Regions from separate parts of the Phyllobacterium sp. CL33Tsu genome, predicted to be linked through region 1. Evidence: riboswitches for the same ligand, from Rfam matches in the RefSeq annotation. Region 1 holds a riboswitch; the other holds the start of a gene.

What was found. A riboswitch is a leader RNA that binds a small molecule or an ion and turns the genes downstream of it on or off. The one in region 1 is predicted to bind thiamine pyrophosphate.
Region 2: it holds a riboswitch for thiamine pyrophosphate, as region 1 does, so the genes downstream of both, thiC (phosphomethylpyrimidine synthase ThiC) here and thiB (thiamine ABC transporter substrate binding subunit) in region 1, are expected to answer to the same signal.

Annotation. Positions count from the first base shown of each region.
Region 1 covers NZ_FORJ01000001.1:1,705,266-1,712,700, forward strand. Annotated here, with positions in the region: gene BM074_RS08285 (M48 family metalloprotease) at 1-166, opposite strand, end outside; gene thiQ (thiamine ABC transporter ATP-binding protein) at 371-1,123, opposite strand; gene thiP (thiamine/thiamine pyrophosphate ABC transporter permease) at 1,116-2,750, opposite strand; gene thiB (thiamine ABC transporter substrate binding subunit) at 2,755-3,771, opposite strand; TPP riboswitch at 3,816-3,934, opposite strand; gene BM074_RS08305 (thiamine diphosphokinase) at 4,308-4,952, shown strand; gene BM074_RS08310 (hypothetical protein) at 5,039-5,320, shown strand; gene BM074_RS08315 (glycine zipper 2TM domain-containing protein) at 5,593-5,925, shown strand; gene BM074_RS08320 (ABC-F family ATP-binding cassette domain-containing protein) at 6,058-7,435, shown strand, end outside.
Region 2 covers NZ_FORJ01000002.1:473,526-480,960, forward strand. Annotated here, with positions in the region: gene BM074_RS11905 (thiazole synthase) at 1-20, opposite strand, end outside; gene thiS (sulfur carrier protein ThiS) at 23-220, opposite strand; gene thiO (glycine oxidase ThiO) at 217-1,176, opposite strand; gene thiC (phosphomethylpyrimidine synthase ThiC) at 1,180-2,982, opposite strand; TPP riboswitch at 3,130-3,248, opposite strand; gene BM074_RS11925 (NADPH-dependent FMN reductase) at 3,299-3,865, opposite strand; gene rpsU (30S ribosomal protein S21) at 4,062-4,334, opposite strand; gene BM074_RS11935 (RidA family protein) at 4,575-4,919, opposite strand; tRNA gene BM074_RS11940 (tRNA-Lys) at 5,006-5,081, opposite strand; gene BM074_RS11945 (PhzF family phenazine biosynthesis protein) at 5,197-6,114, opposite strand; gene BM074_RS11950 (NUDIX hydrolase) at 6,240-6,953, opposite strand; gene BM074_RS11955 (endonuclease/exonuclease/phosphatase family protein) at 6,957-7,435, opposite strand, start outside.

The sequences.
Region 1 (7,435 bases):
CGCCGCCATAGGTTGCAAGGATGCGCGGATGCTGTTCGGCGCTGAGCTTTGCCAGCCGGTCGTTCTTGCTGACATTGTCCACGGTCACGGGGTTGGAGGAGGGGCCAATGGCGTCCTCCTTGGTCACGCTCAGCACCTGGCAACCTGACAAAAAGGCGAGCAGCAGCGTTGCCGACGCAAGATTCCTGCGGCGGGTGGCGGGAGGGAACCATCCGTGGCTCAATTGCAGATCGTGCGGACCCAGAATCATATCCTCGTTGTCATCGCGAAGCAGCAGACTCGCGTACCATCCTTCTTGCTATCCCGATGAACTGTCCTGAGCAAGAATTTCATGGTTTTTTCTTAAGTAAGCCAAGGCGTCGAAAATATGTCAAAGGTCAGAGTCTTTCGCACCGAGGTATTTCCGCAACAGCGATGGTCCCTGTTCGGATAAAAGTTCCTGTGCGGGTCCTTTGGCCGCGACCGTGCCATTGTCGAGAAAGACCAGGATTGACCCCATGCGCAGCGCATCGTCAGGATGATGCGTGACCATGACCACGGTCATTGCGGTTTCGCGCTGCAGGGTTTCGACGAGGTCAAGCATTTCATGGCGCAGCGCCGGGCCCAGCGACGCAAAAGCTTCGTCGAGCAGAAGTACCGGCCGCTTTCGCACCAGAGCCCGCGCAATGGCGACGCGTTGGCGCTCGCCGCCGGACAAGGCTTCAGGCTTCCTTTGCTCCTTGCCGGCGAGACCGACCTTGCGGATTGCTTCCATGATTGTGGCACGGTCGGCGTCGTCAAGGCGCAAATCCGGCCGACGGCCCAGTCCGACGTTGGCCGCGACATCGAGATGAGCAAACAGATTATTTTCCTGAAACACCATCGAGACGGGCCGCTCGGCAGGCGCGGCGTGGGTCACGTCCTTGCCCTCGATGAAAATGCGTCCAGACTTTGCCGGCTCGAAGCCGGCGATGAGGTTAAGCAGCGTCGATTTCCCCGATCCGCTCGGCCCGATGATGGTGACGATGGAGGAAGGCTCGATGACAAGGTCGAAATGCATCGCCATCTCGCCATAATCGAAATCCACCGATTCAAGGCGGATTTCCGCGCCATGCCGCGATCCTTCACTGGTGTGTTCAACCATCGCTACGCACCTCGCGTGTCTTCAGGCGGTTGGCGCCCCTGTCAGCAAGGATCATCAGGAGCAGGCACAGGCAGCCGAGTATCAGGGCGAGACCGGCCGCATCCTGAGTGCGATAGCTGCCCATGCGCTGCAACAGGAGGTAGGGCAGCGTCTGGACAGCGTCATTTCCGAAAAGCGCGATCGTTCCGAGATCGCCGAGCGAAAGCGCCATTGCGAATGCAAAGGCAATCCACAAGGGCTGCCGCAATACCGGCCAGTCGATGAGGCGGAGCCTGTTCCATCCCCTGATGCCCAGTTCGGCGCAGAGCCGGTTATGGCGGCTCGCCGCCGTATCCCAGGCCGGTCGCAGAATGCGGTATGCAAATGGAATTGCCATCGCCGCATTGACGCTGACGACCATGAACGGCGCAAGCCTGAACGGGTCTACGAAATGGCGCGACAGGATGAACCACCCCGCTCCGATGACGATCGGTGGCACAACCATGATGAGGCTGGCGCCAAGGTCAAGGGCGCGTTCAAAAATGCCGGGCGTTCCGTAACGGCGGCGGTTTGCGATGTCCTCGCGTGCCGTAACGAGGACGAGCGAAATCAGCGTTGCGAGAAGGCCGGCGCCAGCGCCAAGGCCGAGGCTGGTTAGGATTGCCCGCCACACCTGCGTTTCGCCCAGCAGACGCGAAAGATCGGCAGAAAGACCGGAAACCACGGTGCCTGCCATTGGCAATCCGACGAAGAGCACGCTGACGAAAATGAGAATAGCATCCAACGACCTTGCACGGGCAGAAGGCCTATCGAAGCGGCGGGCCGTCGTGCGCAGGCTGAAACCCTCCTCCGTAGGACGGCCGGCCATGCTGAGGAGCAAAAGTACCGCGACCGTCAGGGTCAGCTGCAACAGGGTGAGCGATACGGCGCGCGCGATATCGAAGTCGAAGTGGAGCGCCTGGTAGATCGCCACTTCCAGCGTTGTCGCGCGCGGCCCGCCGCCAAGCGTCAGCACGATGGTGAAAGACGTAATACACAGCATGAAGATCAGCCCGGCAATGCCGGCAAGATTGCGCCGTATTACCGGCCATTCGATCAGGCGAAACTGCGCCAATGCGCGCATGCCGAGCTGAGCGGAGAGCTTCCAGTAATCTTCCGGAATTGAATCGAGGCTGGCGAGAATGAACCGCGTTGCCAGCGGCAGGTTGAAGAACACGTGGGCGATCAGAATGCCAGTGAGGCCGTAGATGTTCGGTATGATTTCAAAGCCGGATTGCGCAAGCAGTGCAGCGAGAAGGCCGTTGCGTCCGTAAATGCTGGTGATCCCGAGCACAGCGACAAGCGCGGGCAGGGCTAGGGGCAGGGCGAAAAGGCGCAAGATCATCGGCCGCCCCGGAAAATCAGGATTGGCATGGAGGGCCCGGGCCAGCGGGATGGCAAAGGCGATCGAGAGCAGCATTGAAAGAACGGCCTGCAACAGGGTGAAGCGTGCAACTCTCCACAAATAGCTGTCGAATGCAGCAAAGCCTTCGGTATTGCCACGCAATGCCTCGCTCAGGAGACCGAGCAAGGCTCCCCCCGCAAGCAGGGCGAGAAAGGCCAGGGCGAGTGCCCCGGCCAAAGGTTTGAGGGAGATGGTGGGCGTCAATGCGTTACAGGCTCATCGACGCAAGCCACTCGTCGATCCAGGCCTTGCGGTTCTTGGCGACTTCCTCCGGCGAGAACATCAGGGTCGTTACGGGCTTTACCAGCCTGTCGAAGGCCGGGTTCAGCGGCGCGCTGGTTTTTGCCGCCGGGAACATCCAGTTGTTTTCCGGGATGGCGTCCTGGAAGGCAGGCGAGGTCATGAAGGCAAGAAATTCCTTGGCCAGCGGGTTCTTCGCGCCCGTCGTGGTCTGGCCCGCGACTTCAACCTGCAGATAGTGGCCTTCGGCGAACGAGGCCGCCTTGTAGCGCTCGGTCTTTTCGGCGATCTCGTGATAGGCAGGAGATGTCGTATAGGAGAGGACAAGCGGCGCTTCACCCTTGGTGAAGAGGCCGTATGCTTCCGACCAGCCGGGCGTAACGGTCAAGACGCGGTTCTTGAGTTTGGCCCAAGCTTCGCCCGCCTTGTCGCCATAGACCGATTTTACCCACAGGAGCAGTCCGAGGCCCGGCGTCGAAGTACGCGGGTCCTCTATGACGATCTTCTGTTTCGGATCGCCTTCGACGAGGTCCTTGAGGCTCGCCGGAGGGTTCGTCAGCTTTTCCGTGTCATAAATAACGGCAAAGTAGCCATAGTCGAAGGGTACGAAAGTATCGTCCTTGTAGCCACCCGGAATTACTACTGCCTTCGTATCGATGCCGTGCGGCGCGAAGAGGCCGGTCGCTGCCGCTTCATAGGTGAGGTTCGTATCAAGACCGAGTACAATGTCCGCCTTCGTTGCAGTGCCTTCGAGCTTCAACCGGTTAAGAAGGGCAACGCCGTCGGTCACGGCAACGAAGTCGACCGTGCAACCGCAGTGTGTTTCGAAAGCCTCCTTTACCTTGGGGCCGGGGCCCCACTCTGCGGTGAAGCTTTCATAGGTATAGACGGTGAGCTTGCCTTCGGCGTTGGCACCCGCCGGGAAAGCGAGGGCCAGCGCACCGATTATGAGTGCAAATTTCAATAATGTCGTTAGCGGCCGCATCGGCGCCTCCTTAGCTTGGTGTTCAAAAGGATTGGTGCGCCGGCTGTGATGCCGCGTCTAATCCCTCCGCCGGTACAAACCGGATCAGGTTCCGCGGGTTGGCAGGTGTTTCACCTTGTGCCTCTCAGCCTGTCATTTCTGGCAGGCACCCCGTTAGAGCGTTGCAAAGATTAAAGAAAAACATTGGTCGGCGCAAGCCGATTGCCCGTCTTGCGTGTGGTTGCGATCGCAATTTTGGGGGCCAGTTAGTCCGCGCTAATTAACCCGGATTTGTGTGAAGCCATGCGCCCGCGAATCTGCTAGATTTCCCTTCAGAACAATAAGAAGACTAAGGGGGCAGAAATGTTCGAACTCACGGATGGGGCCATGCTGGTGGTCATCGCCATCGCCACGGCAATCGGGGCTTACATATTCTACGGTATCTCGCTGGTGCAGCTTACAGGGTTTTAGCATTCGCACGCATGCCTTTGCCCGGCAGCTTCATGTCACGCTGAACGACGCTATGCGGCGCGGGTGCCGCATGCTATGGCCGCGTCATGAGCAAGTTTGTCATTCTTCTCGGCGGAACCGTCCACGCCAATGATCGCCTCAGGGACCTCGTCGCCGGTGCCCGCGTCCTTGCGGCCGATGGCGGCATAGCACATGCCGAAGCCCTCGGCCTCGAACCCGAGCTTTGGCTCGGCGATTTCGATTCGACGTCGCCCGAACTCGACCGGCGTTATGCGCATGTTCCCCGTTCGGTTTTCCCGGCTGCAAAGGATATGACGGACGGCGAGCTGGCGCTCAACCAGGCCTATCGGCTCGGCGCAACCGAGGTCATTCTGTGCGGGGCGTTCGGCGGTTCGCGCACAGATCACACGCTCCTGCATCTCACCATGGCGACCGCCCATGCGGCCGAGGGCCGCAAGATAATCCTCTCCAGCGGTGATGAAGAAGCGCATCCGCTGGTCGCAGGTTCCTATAGGTTCGATTTCCCCGAAGATACGCTCTTCAGCATTGTTGCATTTTCGCCATTGCACGGCCTTTTTATCGAAGGCGCGCGCTGGCCGCTGCAAAATATGGAACTTTCTTTCGGTTCATCGCTTACTGTCTCGAATTCGGTACGCGGAACTCTCCGGGTATCGCTCGATTCAGGTAAGGCAATCCTGATTGCTGCCTTGCAACCGGCATCCGGCTTGTAAAAAAAAGCGCTAGATGTAATTGTTGCAGGACAGCATTGGGGACGCAAGCTGTTGAAATTTGGTTCTAACAACGGGAGAGGTCTTCCATGTTGAAAAGTTTGTCCACGATTGCAGTCGCCGGACTCCTGGCGTTTTCGGCCGCAGGGTGCACCACGTCTGATCAGCGCGTCGCCGGCTACGGCGTAGGCGGTGCGGCATTGGGTGCATTGGCTGGTGGTGCAATCAACGGTGGCAAGGGCGCCCTTGCAGGTGCTGCAATCGGCGGTGCCGGTGGTGCTTTGGTTGGTGCTGCCACCAACAACAATAGCAATCGTTATTGCACATACGAGAATCGTTATGGCCAGCGTTATCAGGCTCCGTGCCGATAATCGGTTATTTCTTGCATAAGAGCAGGCCGGGATTTTCCCGGCCTGTTTTTTTGGCCAGGGCGGAGTAGCCCAACGACGCTACTGATCGTAGGTGAGCGTGGCGTACGCGGACCCTCCACCGGTTTCATACAGCCATGATCCTCGGGACACGAGCCGAGAATGTCGACGAGGGCTCCGTCATAATTTGTTGGTAAGCGCGACGGAAAACTTTCTTCTGCCTTATTGGCACAGCAGGGTCCGCCGCATCTGTTTTGGACATGAAAGGATTTGTCATGAAGTTACGTCTGACCGCGATTGCGGTATCCGCGCTGCTGGCCGTCTCTGTTGCCGGTTGCGCAACGAGCGAGCAAAACGTACGTGGAGGGACGGGCGCCCTGATTGGCGGTGGCCTGGGTGCGATTGCCGGCCAGGCGCTGGGGCATGACACGAAGAGCACGGTGGTTGGTGCAGCAGGCGGTGCCTTGCTCGGTGCCGCAATCGGTACCGTAACGACGCCGCAAGGCCAGACGCAGAACCTCTGCCGCTACCAGCGGCGTGACGGCTCGATCTATACCGCGCCTTGCGAAGGCAATGGCGGCGGCGCCTATGGCGGCAGCGGATACTGATTTTCAACGCACAGTCCAACGACGGGCCGGAAAATTCCGGCCTGTTTTATTTGACAGGGGCACGTTTCTCGCCGAAAAGGCCATGCGCCCGGCCACTCCCGGTCTGCCTGTACCGCTGGATTTGATTTCTTCATGGCCCCACCACTGCTTCGTCTCGACCAGATTGCGCTGACATTCGGCGGCACGCCGCTCCTGACCGATGCTGCGCTTTCCGTCAGCGAGGGTGATCGCATTGCCCTGGTTGGACGCAATGGTTCGGGCAAATCGACGCTGTTAAAAATCGCGGCCGGCTTCATTGCGCCGACCGATGGCGAGGTGTTCAAGCATCCGGGCGTGACAGTGCGCTATCTCGCGCAGGCGCCGGACATGGATGGCTTTGCAAATGTCCACGACTATGTGGAAGCTGGGCTCGGACCCGCCGACGACCACTACCGCGTCGGCTATCTGCTGGAACATCTGGGGCTTACCGGCGAAGAAAAGCCAGACAATCTCTCGGGCGGCGAGGCGCGCAGGGCGGCGCTTGCCAAGGTGCTCGCGCCGCAGCCGGATATCCTGCTTCTCGACGAGCCGACGAACCATCTCGACCTGACGACGATCGAATGGCTGGAAGGCGAACTTCGCCAGATGCGCTCGGCCCTCGTGGTCATTTCGCATGACCGGCGCTTTCTCGAAAACGTCAGCCGTGCGACGGTGTGGCTGGATCGCGGCGTTACGAGACGGCTCGAACAGGGTTTCGCCGGCTTTGAGGAGTGGCGCGACAAGATCCTCGAAGAAGAGGAACGCGACCTTCACAAGCTCGGGCGCCAGATCGTGCGTGAAGAACATTGGCTGCGTTATGGCGTCACCGCACGGCGCAAGCGCAACATGCGCCGCCTTGGCGAATTGCAGACCATGCGCAGCGAATTCCGCAATCACCGGCGGGCGCAGGGAACGGCTGTCCTGAAGGCCAGCGACGCAAGGGAATCGGGCAAGCTGGTCATCGAAGCCGAGCATTTGTCCAAGGCCTACGGCGATAATGTCTTGGTCGATGATTTTTCGACCCGGATCCAGCGCGGCGATTGCGTCGGTTTCGTTGGGCCGAATGGTGCCGGCAAGACCACGCTTCTCTCCATGCTCACCGGCCAGCTCGCATCCGACAGCGGCACGCTGAAACTTGGCACCAATCTTGAAATCGCGGTGCTCGACCAGAGGCGCGACAGCCTCAATCTCGAACAGACGCTATCCGACTATCTGACAGACGGGCGCGGCGAGAACGTCATCGTCAATGGCGAGCAACGCCATGTCGCTTCCTACATGAAGGACTTCCTGTTCCAGCCGGAGCAATTGCGCACGCCGATCCGCGAACTTTCCGGCGGCGAGCGGGCGCGGTTGATGCTGGCGCGCGTTCTTGCCCGACCCGCAAACCTTCTCGTGCTGGACGAGCCGACCAACGATCTCGACATGGAGACGCTCGATCTGCTGCAGGAACTGGTCGCGGGCTTTCCGGGAACCGTGCTGCTTGTAAGCCACG
Region 2 (7,435 bases), on a different contig from region 1:
GTGCCGTAAAGCGTCAGCATGCTCAGCCTCCCTGCCGCGGCGTCAGAATTTCGATGCGGTCCCCCTCCCGGAGCGCGCAGTCTGTACGCTCGGCCGAGCGGACGAGTTCGCCATTCAGCGCCGTCGCCAGCCATTCGCCCTCGAACTCCAGCTCGCTCAGCAGCGCGTTGAGGAATTGCGCCGCGACCTCCCGCGTTTCACCGTTGACGATGAGTTTCATTGCGCCTTGTTCCTTTCATCGAAAATCATGTCCGCAGCCTGCAGCGCCATGGCGGGAGCAAGCAGGAAACCGTGGCGAAAAAGTCCATTGATGCTGATTGCATTGCCGTTGCGGACGACGCGCGGCAGGTTGTCGGCATAGGCTGGCCGGATACCGGTTCCAGTCTCCACGATCTCAGCCTCGCCAAAGGCGGGATGCAGGCTATAGGCGGCATTCAGCAGTTCCATCATCGAACGCGCTGTGATCGGCCCGGTCGCATCGCTTTCGATCATCGTTGCGCCGACCATGAAGGTCTGTCCTGCCCTTGGCACGATGTAGACGGGAAAGCGGGGATGAATGAGCCGTATCGGCCGCGACAGGGCAACATCCGGCGTGCGCAACAGCAGCATTTCGCCGCGCACGCCGCGAATGTTCTCGTCCTGCGTCGCGCGACCGACACATTCTATGGTCCACTCGAAGTCCGACGGGGCCGACAGATCGGTTTCGAAAGAAACACCGGAGGCTGCAAGCTTTGCGGCAAGGCCGACCAGCGCGTGGCGAGGATCAAGATGCGCTTCGCTGGGAAAATGAAGCCCCTTGCGAAAGCGGCCGGAAAGGTCGGGCTCAAGCGCCGCGATCCCTCCTTCATCGACCATTTCGAAGCCGGACGTGCGCGCGCCAAAGCGGTCGAGTTCCTTATGGTCGCGTGCCGGGGCGAGGACCAGCGTGCCGTTCCGGGTCACGCTGCCGGGCAGTGCTTCCTCCCACCAATCAGCTGCCGCTCGTCCAAGCTCGACGACGGCCTGCTCGGCGCTTTCCCTTTCGCAATAGGGCGCTAGCATACCGCCAGCATACCAGGATGCGGCCCTTAGGCCTCCGGGCGCTGGATCGACCACGGTCACCTCGATACCGCGCACCATCAGTTCATGCGCGACCGCCAGGCCGGCAACGGCCGCGCCTTTGACAAGCACCGCCATGGATCAACCGCCATTTTCCAGCGGCATATAGAGATCGCCGCCCTCGCGGAATTTCGCCGCCATCGCCGCCATGCCTTCCTTCTGCGCCTCCGCCCTGATGTCGTGCGAAATGCGCATCGAACAGAATTTCGGCCCGCACATCGAGCAGAAATGCGCCACTTTGTGCGCTTCTTTCGGAAGTGTCTCATCGTGATAGAGGCGCGCGGTTTCGGGATCGAGCGACAGGTTGAACTGGTCTTCCCAGCGGAACTCGAAACGCGCCCGCGACAGCGCGTCGTCGCGCAGTTTCGCCGCCGGATGACCCTTGGCAAGGTCGGCCGCATGGGCGGCGATCTTGTAGGTGATGACGCCGACCTTGACATCGTCCCGATTGGGCAGGCCGAGATGCTCCTTGGGTGTGACGTAGCAGAGCATTGCTGTGCCGAACCAGCCGATCATTGCTGCGCCGATGCCGGAGGTGATGTGATCGTAGCCGGGTGCGATGTCTGTCGTCAGCGGTCCGAGCGTATAAAATGGAGCCTCGCCGCAAACGGCGAGCTGCTTGTCCATGTTCTCCTTGATCTTGTGCATCGGCACGTGGCCGGGCCCTTCGATCATCACCTGGCAATCCTTGGCCCAGGCGATCCGGGTGAGTTCGCCGAGCGTCTCGAGCTCGGCAAATTGCGCCGCATCGTTGGCATCGGCGATCGAGCCAGGCCGCAGCCCGTCACCCAGGGAGAAGGAAACATCATAGGCGCGGCAAATATCGCAGATTTCCGCGAAATGCTCGTAAAGGAAGCTTTCCCTGTGGTGATGCAGGCACCACTTCGCCATGATCGAGCCGCCGCGCGAGACAATGCCGGTCACCCGGTTGACGGTGAGCGGGATGTAATGAAGCCGCACCCCGGCATGGATGGTGAAATAGTCGACGCCCTGTTCCGCCTGTTCGATCAGCGTATCGCGGAAAATCTCCCAGCTCAGGTCCTCGGCGATACCGCCCACCTTTTCCAGCGCCTGATAGAGCGGAACCGTGCCGATCGGCACTGGCGCGTTGCGGATGATCCACTCGCGGATATTGTGAATATTGCGCCCGGTCGAAAGGTCCATGACCGTATCCGCGCCCCAGCGCGTCGCCCAGACCATTTTCTCGACCTCCTCGGCCATCGAAGAGGTGACAGCGGAATTGCCGATATTGGCATTGATCTTGACGAGGAAATTGCGGCCGATGATCATCGGCTCGAGTTCGGGGTGGTTGATATTGGCAGGGATGATCGCCCTGCCCCGCGCGATCTCGTCGCGCACGAATTCGGGCGTCACATAGTCCGGTATTGCCGCTCCGAAGGATTCGCCGTCGCGTACCAACGCGCTCCTCGCCGCTTCGCGGCCAAGGTTTTCGCGAATCGCGACAAACTCCATCTCCGGCGTAACGATGCCTGCCCGCGCATAGGCGAGTTGGGTAACGGCACGGCCGTCCCTGGACCTGCGTGGCCTGCTGAGACCGGAGAAAGCCGGCGTCAGGCGTTCACCGGTCGCAAAGCCATTATCGGCAGGGAGAACGTGGCGGCCGTCATAAACAATCGTGTCGCCCCTCGCCTCAAGCCAGGCCTCCCGCATGCGTGGCAGGCCCTGCGCAATATCGATCGTCACGAGCGGATCGCTATAGGGACCGGACGCATCATAGACGGTGATATTGGGCTCGCCCGCCGTCGGATGCACGGCAATTTCGCGCATCGGTACGCGCAAATCCGCATATATGCGCCCGGCCTTGTAGACCTTGGTCGATGCCGGGAGCGCGCCGGTCGAAACGATTGGAGTAATTGCGGTCATCATCAGGTTCCTTTGCTCCGCGAACGCTCAAAAACGCCCGCCAGTTCAAATTGCCCGCACGCCATTATGGCCATGCAGGCGCGAAACCCAGTTCTGTGCCGGAAGGATGAAAGGCTTGTGCGAACTACAACAGGAGATCCCTGGCCCGCGCAGACTTTTGCACCGTCCCTACGCCAGTATGAACTGGATCAGGTTCAACGGGTCACTGCGCTTGCCGATGGCCAGCAGTATCTCAGCCCCTTGTCGGGACCCCCCTGGTGAATGTCTCTAAGAGACCCGCCTGCAACGCTGTTGTCAAGCGGGTCAATACGTCAGGTCAGGTGCGCAGCGGCTTCAGGGCCTCTGCCCACTTGGCAAGCTCCGCCAGCATTGTCGCCGCGCTGCCCGTCATCGATTCGGTGGCTTGGAAGACGCCTTCATCATCAATGAACTGCTGATACGAATGCACGGCAACGCCGTCGGGAATCGGCATCATGCGCAAGCCCGCAACCAGCCCTTTTACCGACTCGACCGAGCGCAAGCCGCCGGATACGCCGCCATAGCTGACAAATCCGGCCGGTTTGTAATTCCACTCCTTGGACAGGTAAATCAAAGCGTTGATGAGCGATGGCGGAGCAAAATAATCATATTCCGGGGTAACGAAAACGGTTGCGTCTGCCGCATCGACGAGGCTGCTCCAACGCTTGGTATGAGCCTTTTCATATTTCAGCATGCGGGGATGATGCGGTTCATCAAGGAGAGGCAGGTTTATCTCGGCAAGGTCGATCAGCGCGGTTTCGAACCGGGCATCCAAGCTGGCAAATTCATGAAACCACTTTGCGACTGCCGGACCGCCACGACCGGGGCGTGTGCTGGCAATGATAATGTTGAGCTTGAGCGCCATATGCTTGTCTCCATGATGCATGACTGAATGCCTGCATGAATAGGCAGGCTATTGGGCCGCGCAAGGAGGCACTTTCTGGAAACCGCCCAAGGGATGATCCCGGCCGACCATTCAGGGCCAGGAAAAACGAAACCCGCCCGGGCAAGGCCGTGCGGGTTTTCTCGCTATAAAAATGACCGGACGGGCCGGTCACCGACTATCGGTTGAAATCGCCACCGCTATTGCCATTCGGACGCGGCGGGCGTTCCTTCTTCTTCGGTCCTGGCAGGAGACCTTCGCGCTGTGCCTGCTTGCGCGCTGCCTTGCGGGCGCGGCTGACGGCTTCAGCTTTTTCACGGACACGGCGCTCGGACGGCTTTTCGAATGCCTGGCGCGCCTTCATTTCGCGGAAGAGACCCTCCCGCTGCATCTTTTTCTTCAGGACCCGGAGGGCCTGTTCAACATTGTTGTCTCGAACGAGTACTTGCAATCGTTTTCCTTACCCATGCTTGCCTCGTCTTGCGCAATAGCAATTGGCTACAATCAGACAAGCGTTTGAAGAATTGCCCCTGTGGCAATCCGGAGAAGCGCGGACTTTATGCATTTCCGCGCCAAAAATCCAGCCTGCCCGAGCAATTTACTCGGGCTTTGCTGCAAAGAAACCGCCTTTTACGGCAGGATGGTGACAACCGCTTCAAGAATAACGCACATTGACGTGCGCCAAACCGAATCAGAGAGCGGCGGTGACGATGATCTCGACCTTGTATTCGGGCGTTGCGAGCTTGGCTTCGCCGGTCGCGCGCGCGGGCGTATTGGCCGGATCGACCCAGCTATCCCACACGGCGTTCATCTCGCTGAAGTCCTTCATGTCGTCGAGCCAGATAATGGCCTGGAGCAGCTTCGACTTGTCGGTGCCGGCTTCCTTGAGCAGGCGATCGACGGCCGCAAGGACATCCTTGGTCTGCTCGGTAACACTCTTGCCCGGGCCACCCACCTGCCCGGCGAGATATACCGTGTTGCCATGGATAACGGCCTGGCTCATGCGCGGACCAACTTCAATACGACGGATGCTCATGGAAAGTCTCCTCTAGCGTTTGCCGGCAGGTTGAGCCTGCCTCGCGTGCATGAAAAAAGGGCCATGCGGCCCTTTTTTCGAAAGAATGGTGGGCACAGTAGGGATCGAACCTACGACCCGCTGATTAAGAGTCAGCTGCTCTACCAACTGAGCTATGTGCCCGTCAGCCGCTGTGACGACCGAAAGTGAGGGCTCTATAACGGGGCATTTCCTGCCTGTCCAGCCCTTCTTGAAAACTTTATGACGGCCGCGCACAGGAACAGCGCAAGGCAGCATATCAAGCAAAAAGACGGCCCTCCGCGACCTTGACCGCCGAACCGCCAATACGCGCGCCTAGGAGCTTCTCCTCGGCAATATCCAGCTCCAGTTGCAGGCGCGACGGCCTGCCCATCTCGTAGCCTTGTTCGATCGAGAGCCGCAGCACTCCGTCGAGCGGCCTGTCGAAGGCGTGGATGGCGCCGGCAAAGGCAGCCGTCGCCGAGCCTGTCGCAGGATCCTCGTAGGTGCCGTCATCGCTGACGAACATGCGCGAATGAAAATGGCTATCGTGCAGGATAGTTTCGCGGCAATAGCAGTAGACCGGCAACTGGCGATGCCCGATGGTCGGGGCAACATCCTTCATAGCCGTCTGGTTGATACGGATGCGGCCAGCTGATTCGAGACCATGGACCGGGACCATCATGAATGGCACGCCCGCGTCCCAGATGCTCGGCACATGATTTTCGAAGCCGATCTCCCGCGGTTCGAGCCGCAGCGCGTTGGCAATTGCGATCCTGTCGTAATTGTAGGGTATCTGCACGGGAAGCTTCGGCAGGTCGAACTCCGCAAAAGCACCGCTCGCGGTAAGGCGGACGCCGCAGCGCACCGGGCCAACCTGCTCCTCAAGAATGATCAGCGCGTCCTGATCCTCCTCGACGGCGCCAAAGCGTCGTTGCGCCAGCGAAATCGCCGTGCCCACGGTCGGATGACCGGCAAACGGCATCTCATAGTCCGGTGTGAAGATACGCGCCCAGGCCGTATGTGCCGGGTTCCTGGCCGCAAGCACGAACACCGTTTCGGAAAGGTTGAACTCCCGCGCAATCTTCTGCATCGCCTCGCTGTCGAGTCCATCGGTATCGTGGACGATAGCCAAGGGATTTCCCGCCAGTACCTTGTCCGTAAAGACGTCGTAGACTTCGTAGCTCCGACCAGCCATTTGCGTTCTCCCCGCGTGAATGCGCAGAAATTAGTGGATGGTCCCGCCCATTCAAGCCAAAGCTTGTGACGGTTACATTCTGGGCGGGTCCGAGGCCTGAAAGCTTACGCTCTTGCGGCGCAAGCTCAAGACCGGTCGAAGTGCCAGTCTGCAAAGGCGCGGAATGTCGGCGGCGTCGCCTCGCGCATTGCACCGGCGCCGGAAATCGCAACGATATCATCGAGTTCCGGATCGTTTTCCGAGGCAATGTGCGCGCGGATGCGATCGAGAATGGTCGCGGCGGTCAGATCGAAAAAGTGGCGGCGGAACAGCGCAATGCTGCGGTTCACGGTTACGAGATAAATGGCATTGTCCCTGCTTGCCGCCCGCGAAAGATCAATGCCGGTTTCCTCTTCGACTTCACGCATCATATTGCCGTCAATATCGATATGGTCGCCGACGACATCGTCCTCGTCGAAGGATCCGGCTGGAAAATAGATGCGGCCCGCGGCCGACGTCGAAGGCGCCATACGGCCGGCGATCAACCTGTTGTCGCTGGAAACGATGACGCCCACGCCAAAAATGTGCCAGGGCTTTTCGACAGACGCATTGCCCTTCCAGTGCATCATCGTTGCAAAGCGCGTGCGGTGATATCGCGCGCGAAAATCGCCACCCGCAACCGATGCCTCTTCCGCCATGAAGAACGGACCATTGAACAAGGCAGGGTTGTCGGCGGTCGCACGCGACCAGTTTGCCGCAATATCCGCGCTGTTCTGCAATTCATAGGCCAGGGGTGCGCCGTCGATGCGCACGGTCGCGCTCTTCAGCGGAATGACCGCACCTTCCGGAATATCCAGCATCGTTCAAACCATATCGAGAGTAACTGCCACCGGGCAATGATCACTGGCCTTGGGCCGGTCCCAGCCAGTGCGTGGAAAGCGATCGACCTCTTGGCCGGGCGGAAAGATTGTCCGGTGCGGCTGGCCGTTGCGGATGATGTCGGGGAGAACCTTGCCGTTGGAACGGGCAAGCTCCGGCGAGGCCAGGATATAGTCGAGCTGGCAAAGATGCCGTTCCTGCGGGCCGCGCGTATGATAAAGCGTCCAGCGATCCATGATCGGCCGCCTCTCCACCAGGTTTTCGCAGAACCCGCCTTCGAGCAGGACATCGACGCAGCTGACCGGGTCGTTGACCGGAGCAAACGTATAGCCGCTCATGGAATCACCGCCGATCACCACCCGCTCGCGATAATCGTTGAAATCGCCGCAGATCACCCAGTGCTTGTCCGCCGGGCCGCCGCTTGCCGCAAACTTGTCACTGATGATGCGCCGCACGGCCTTCG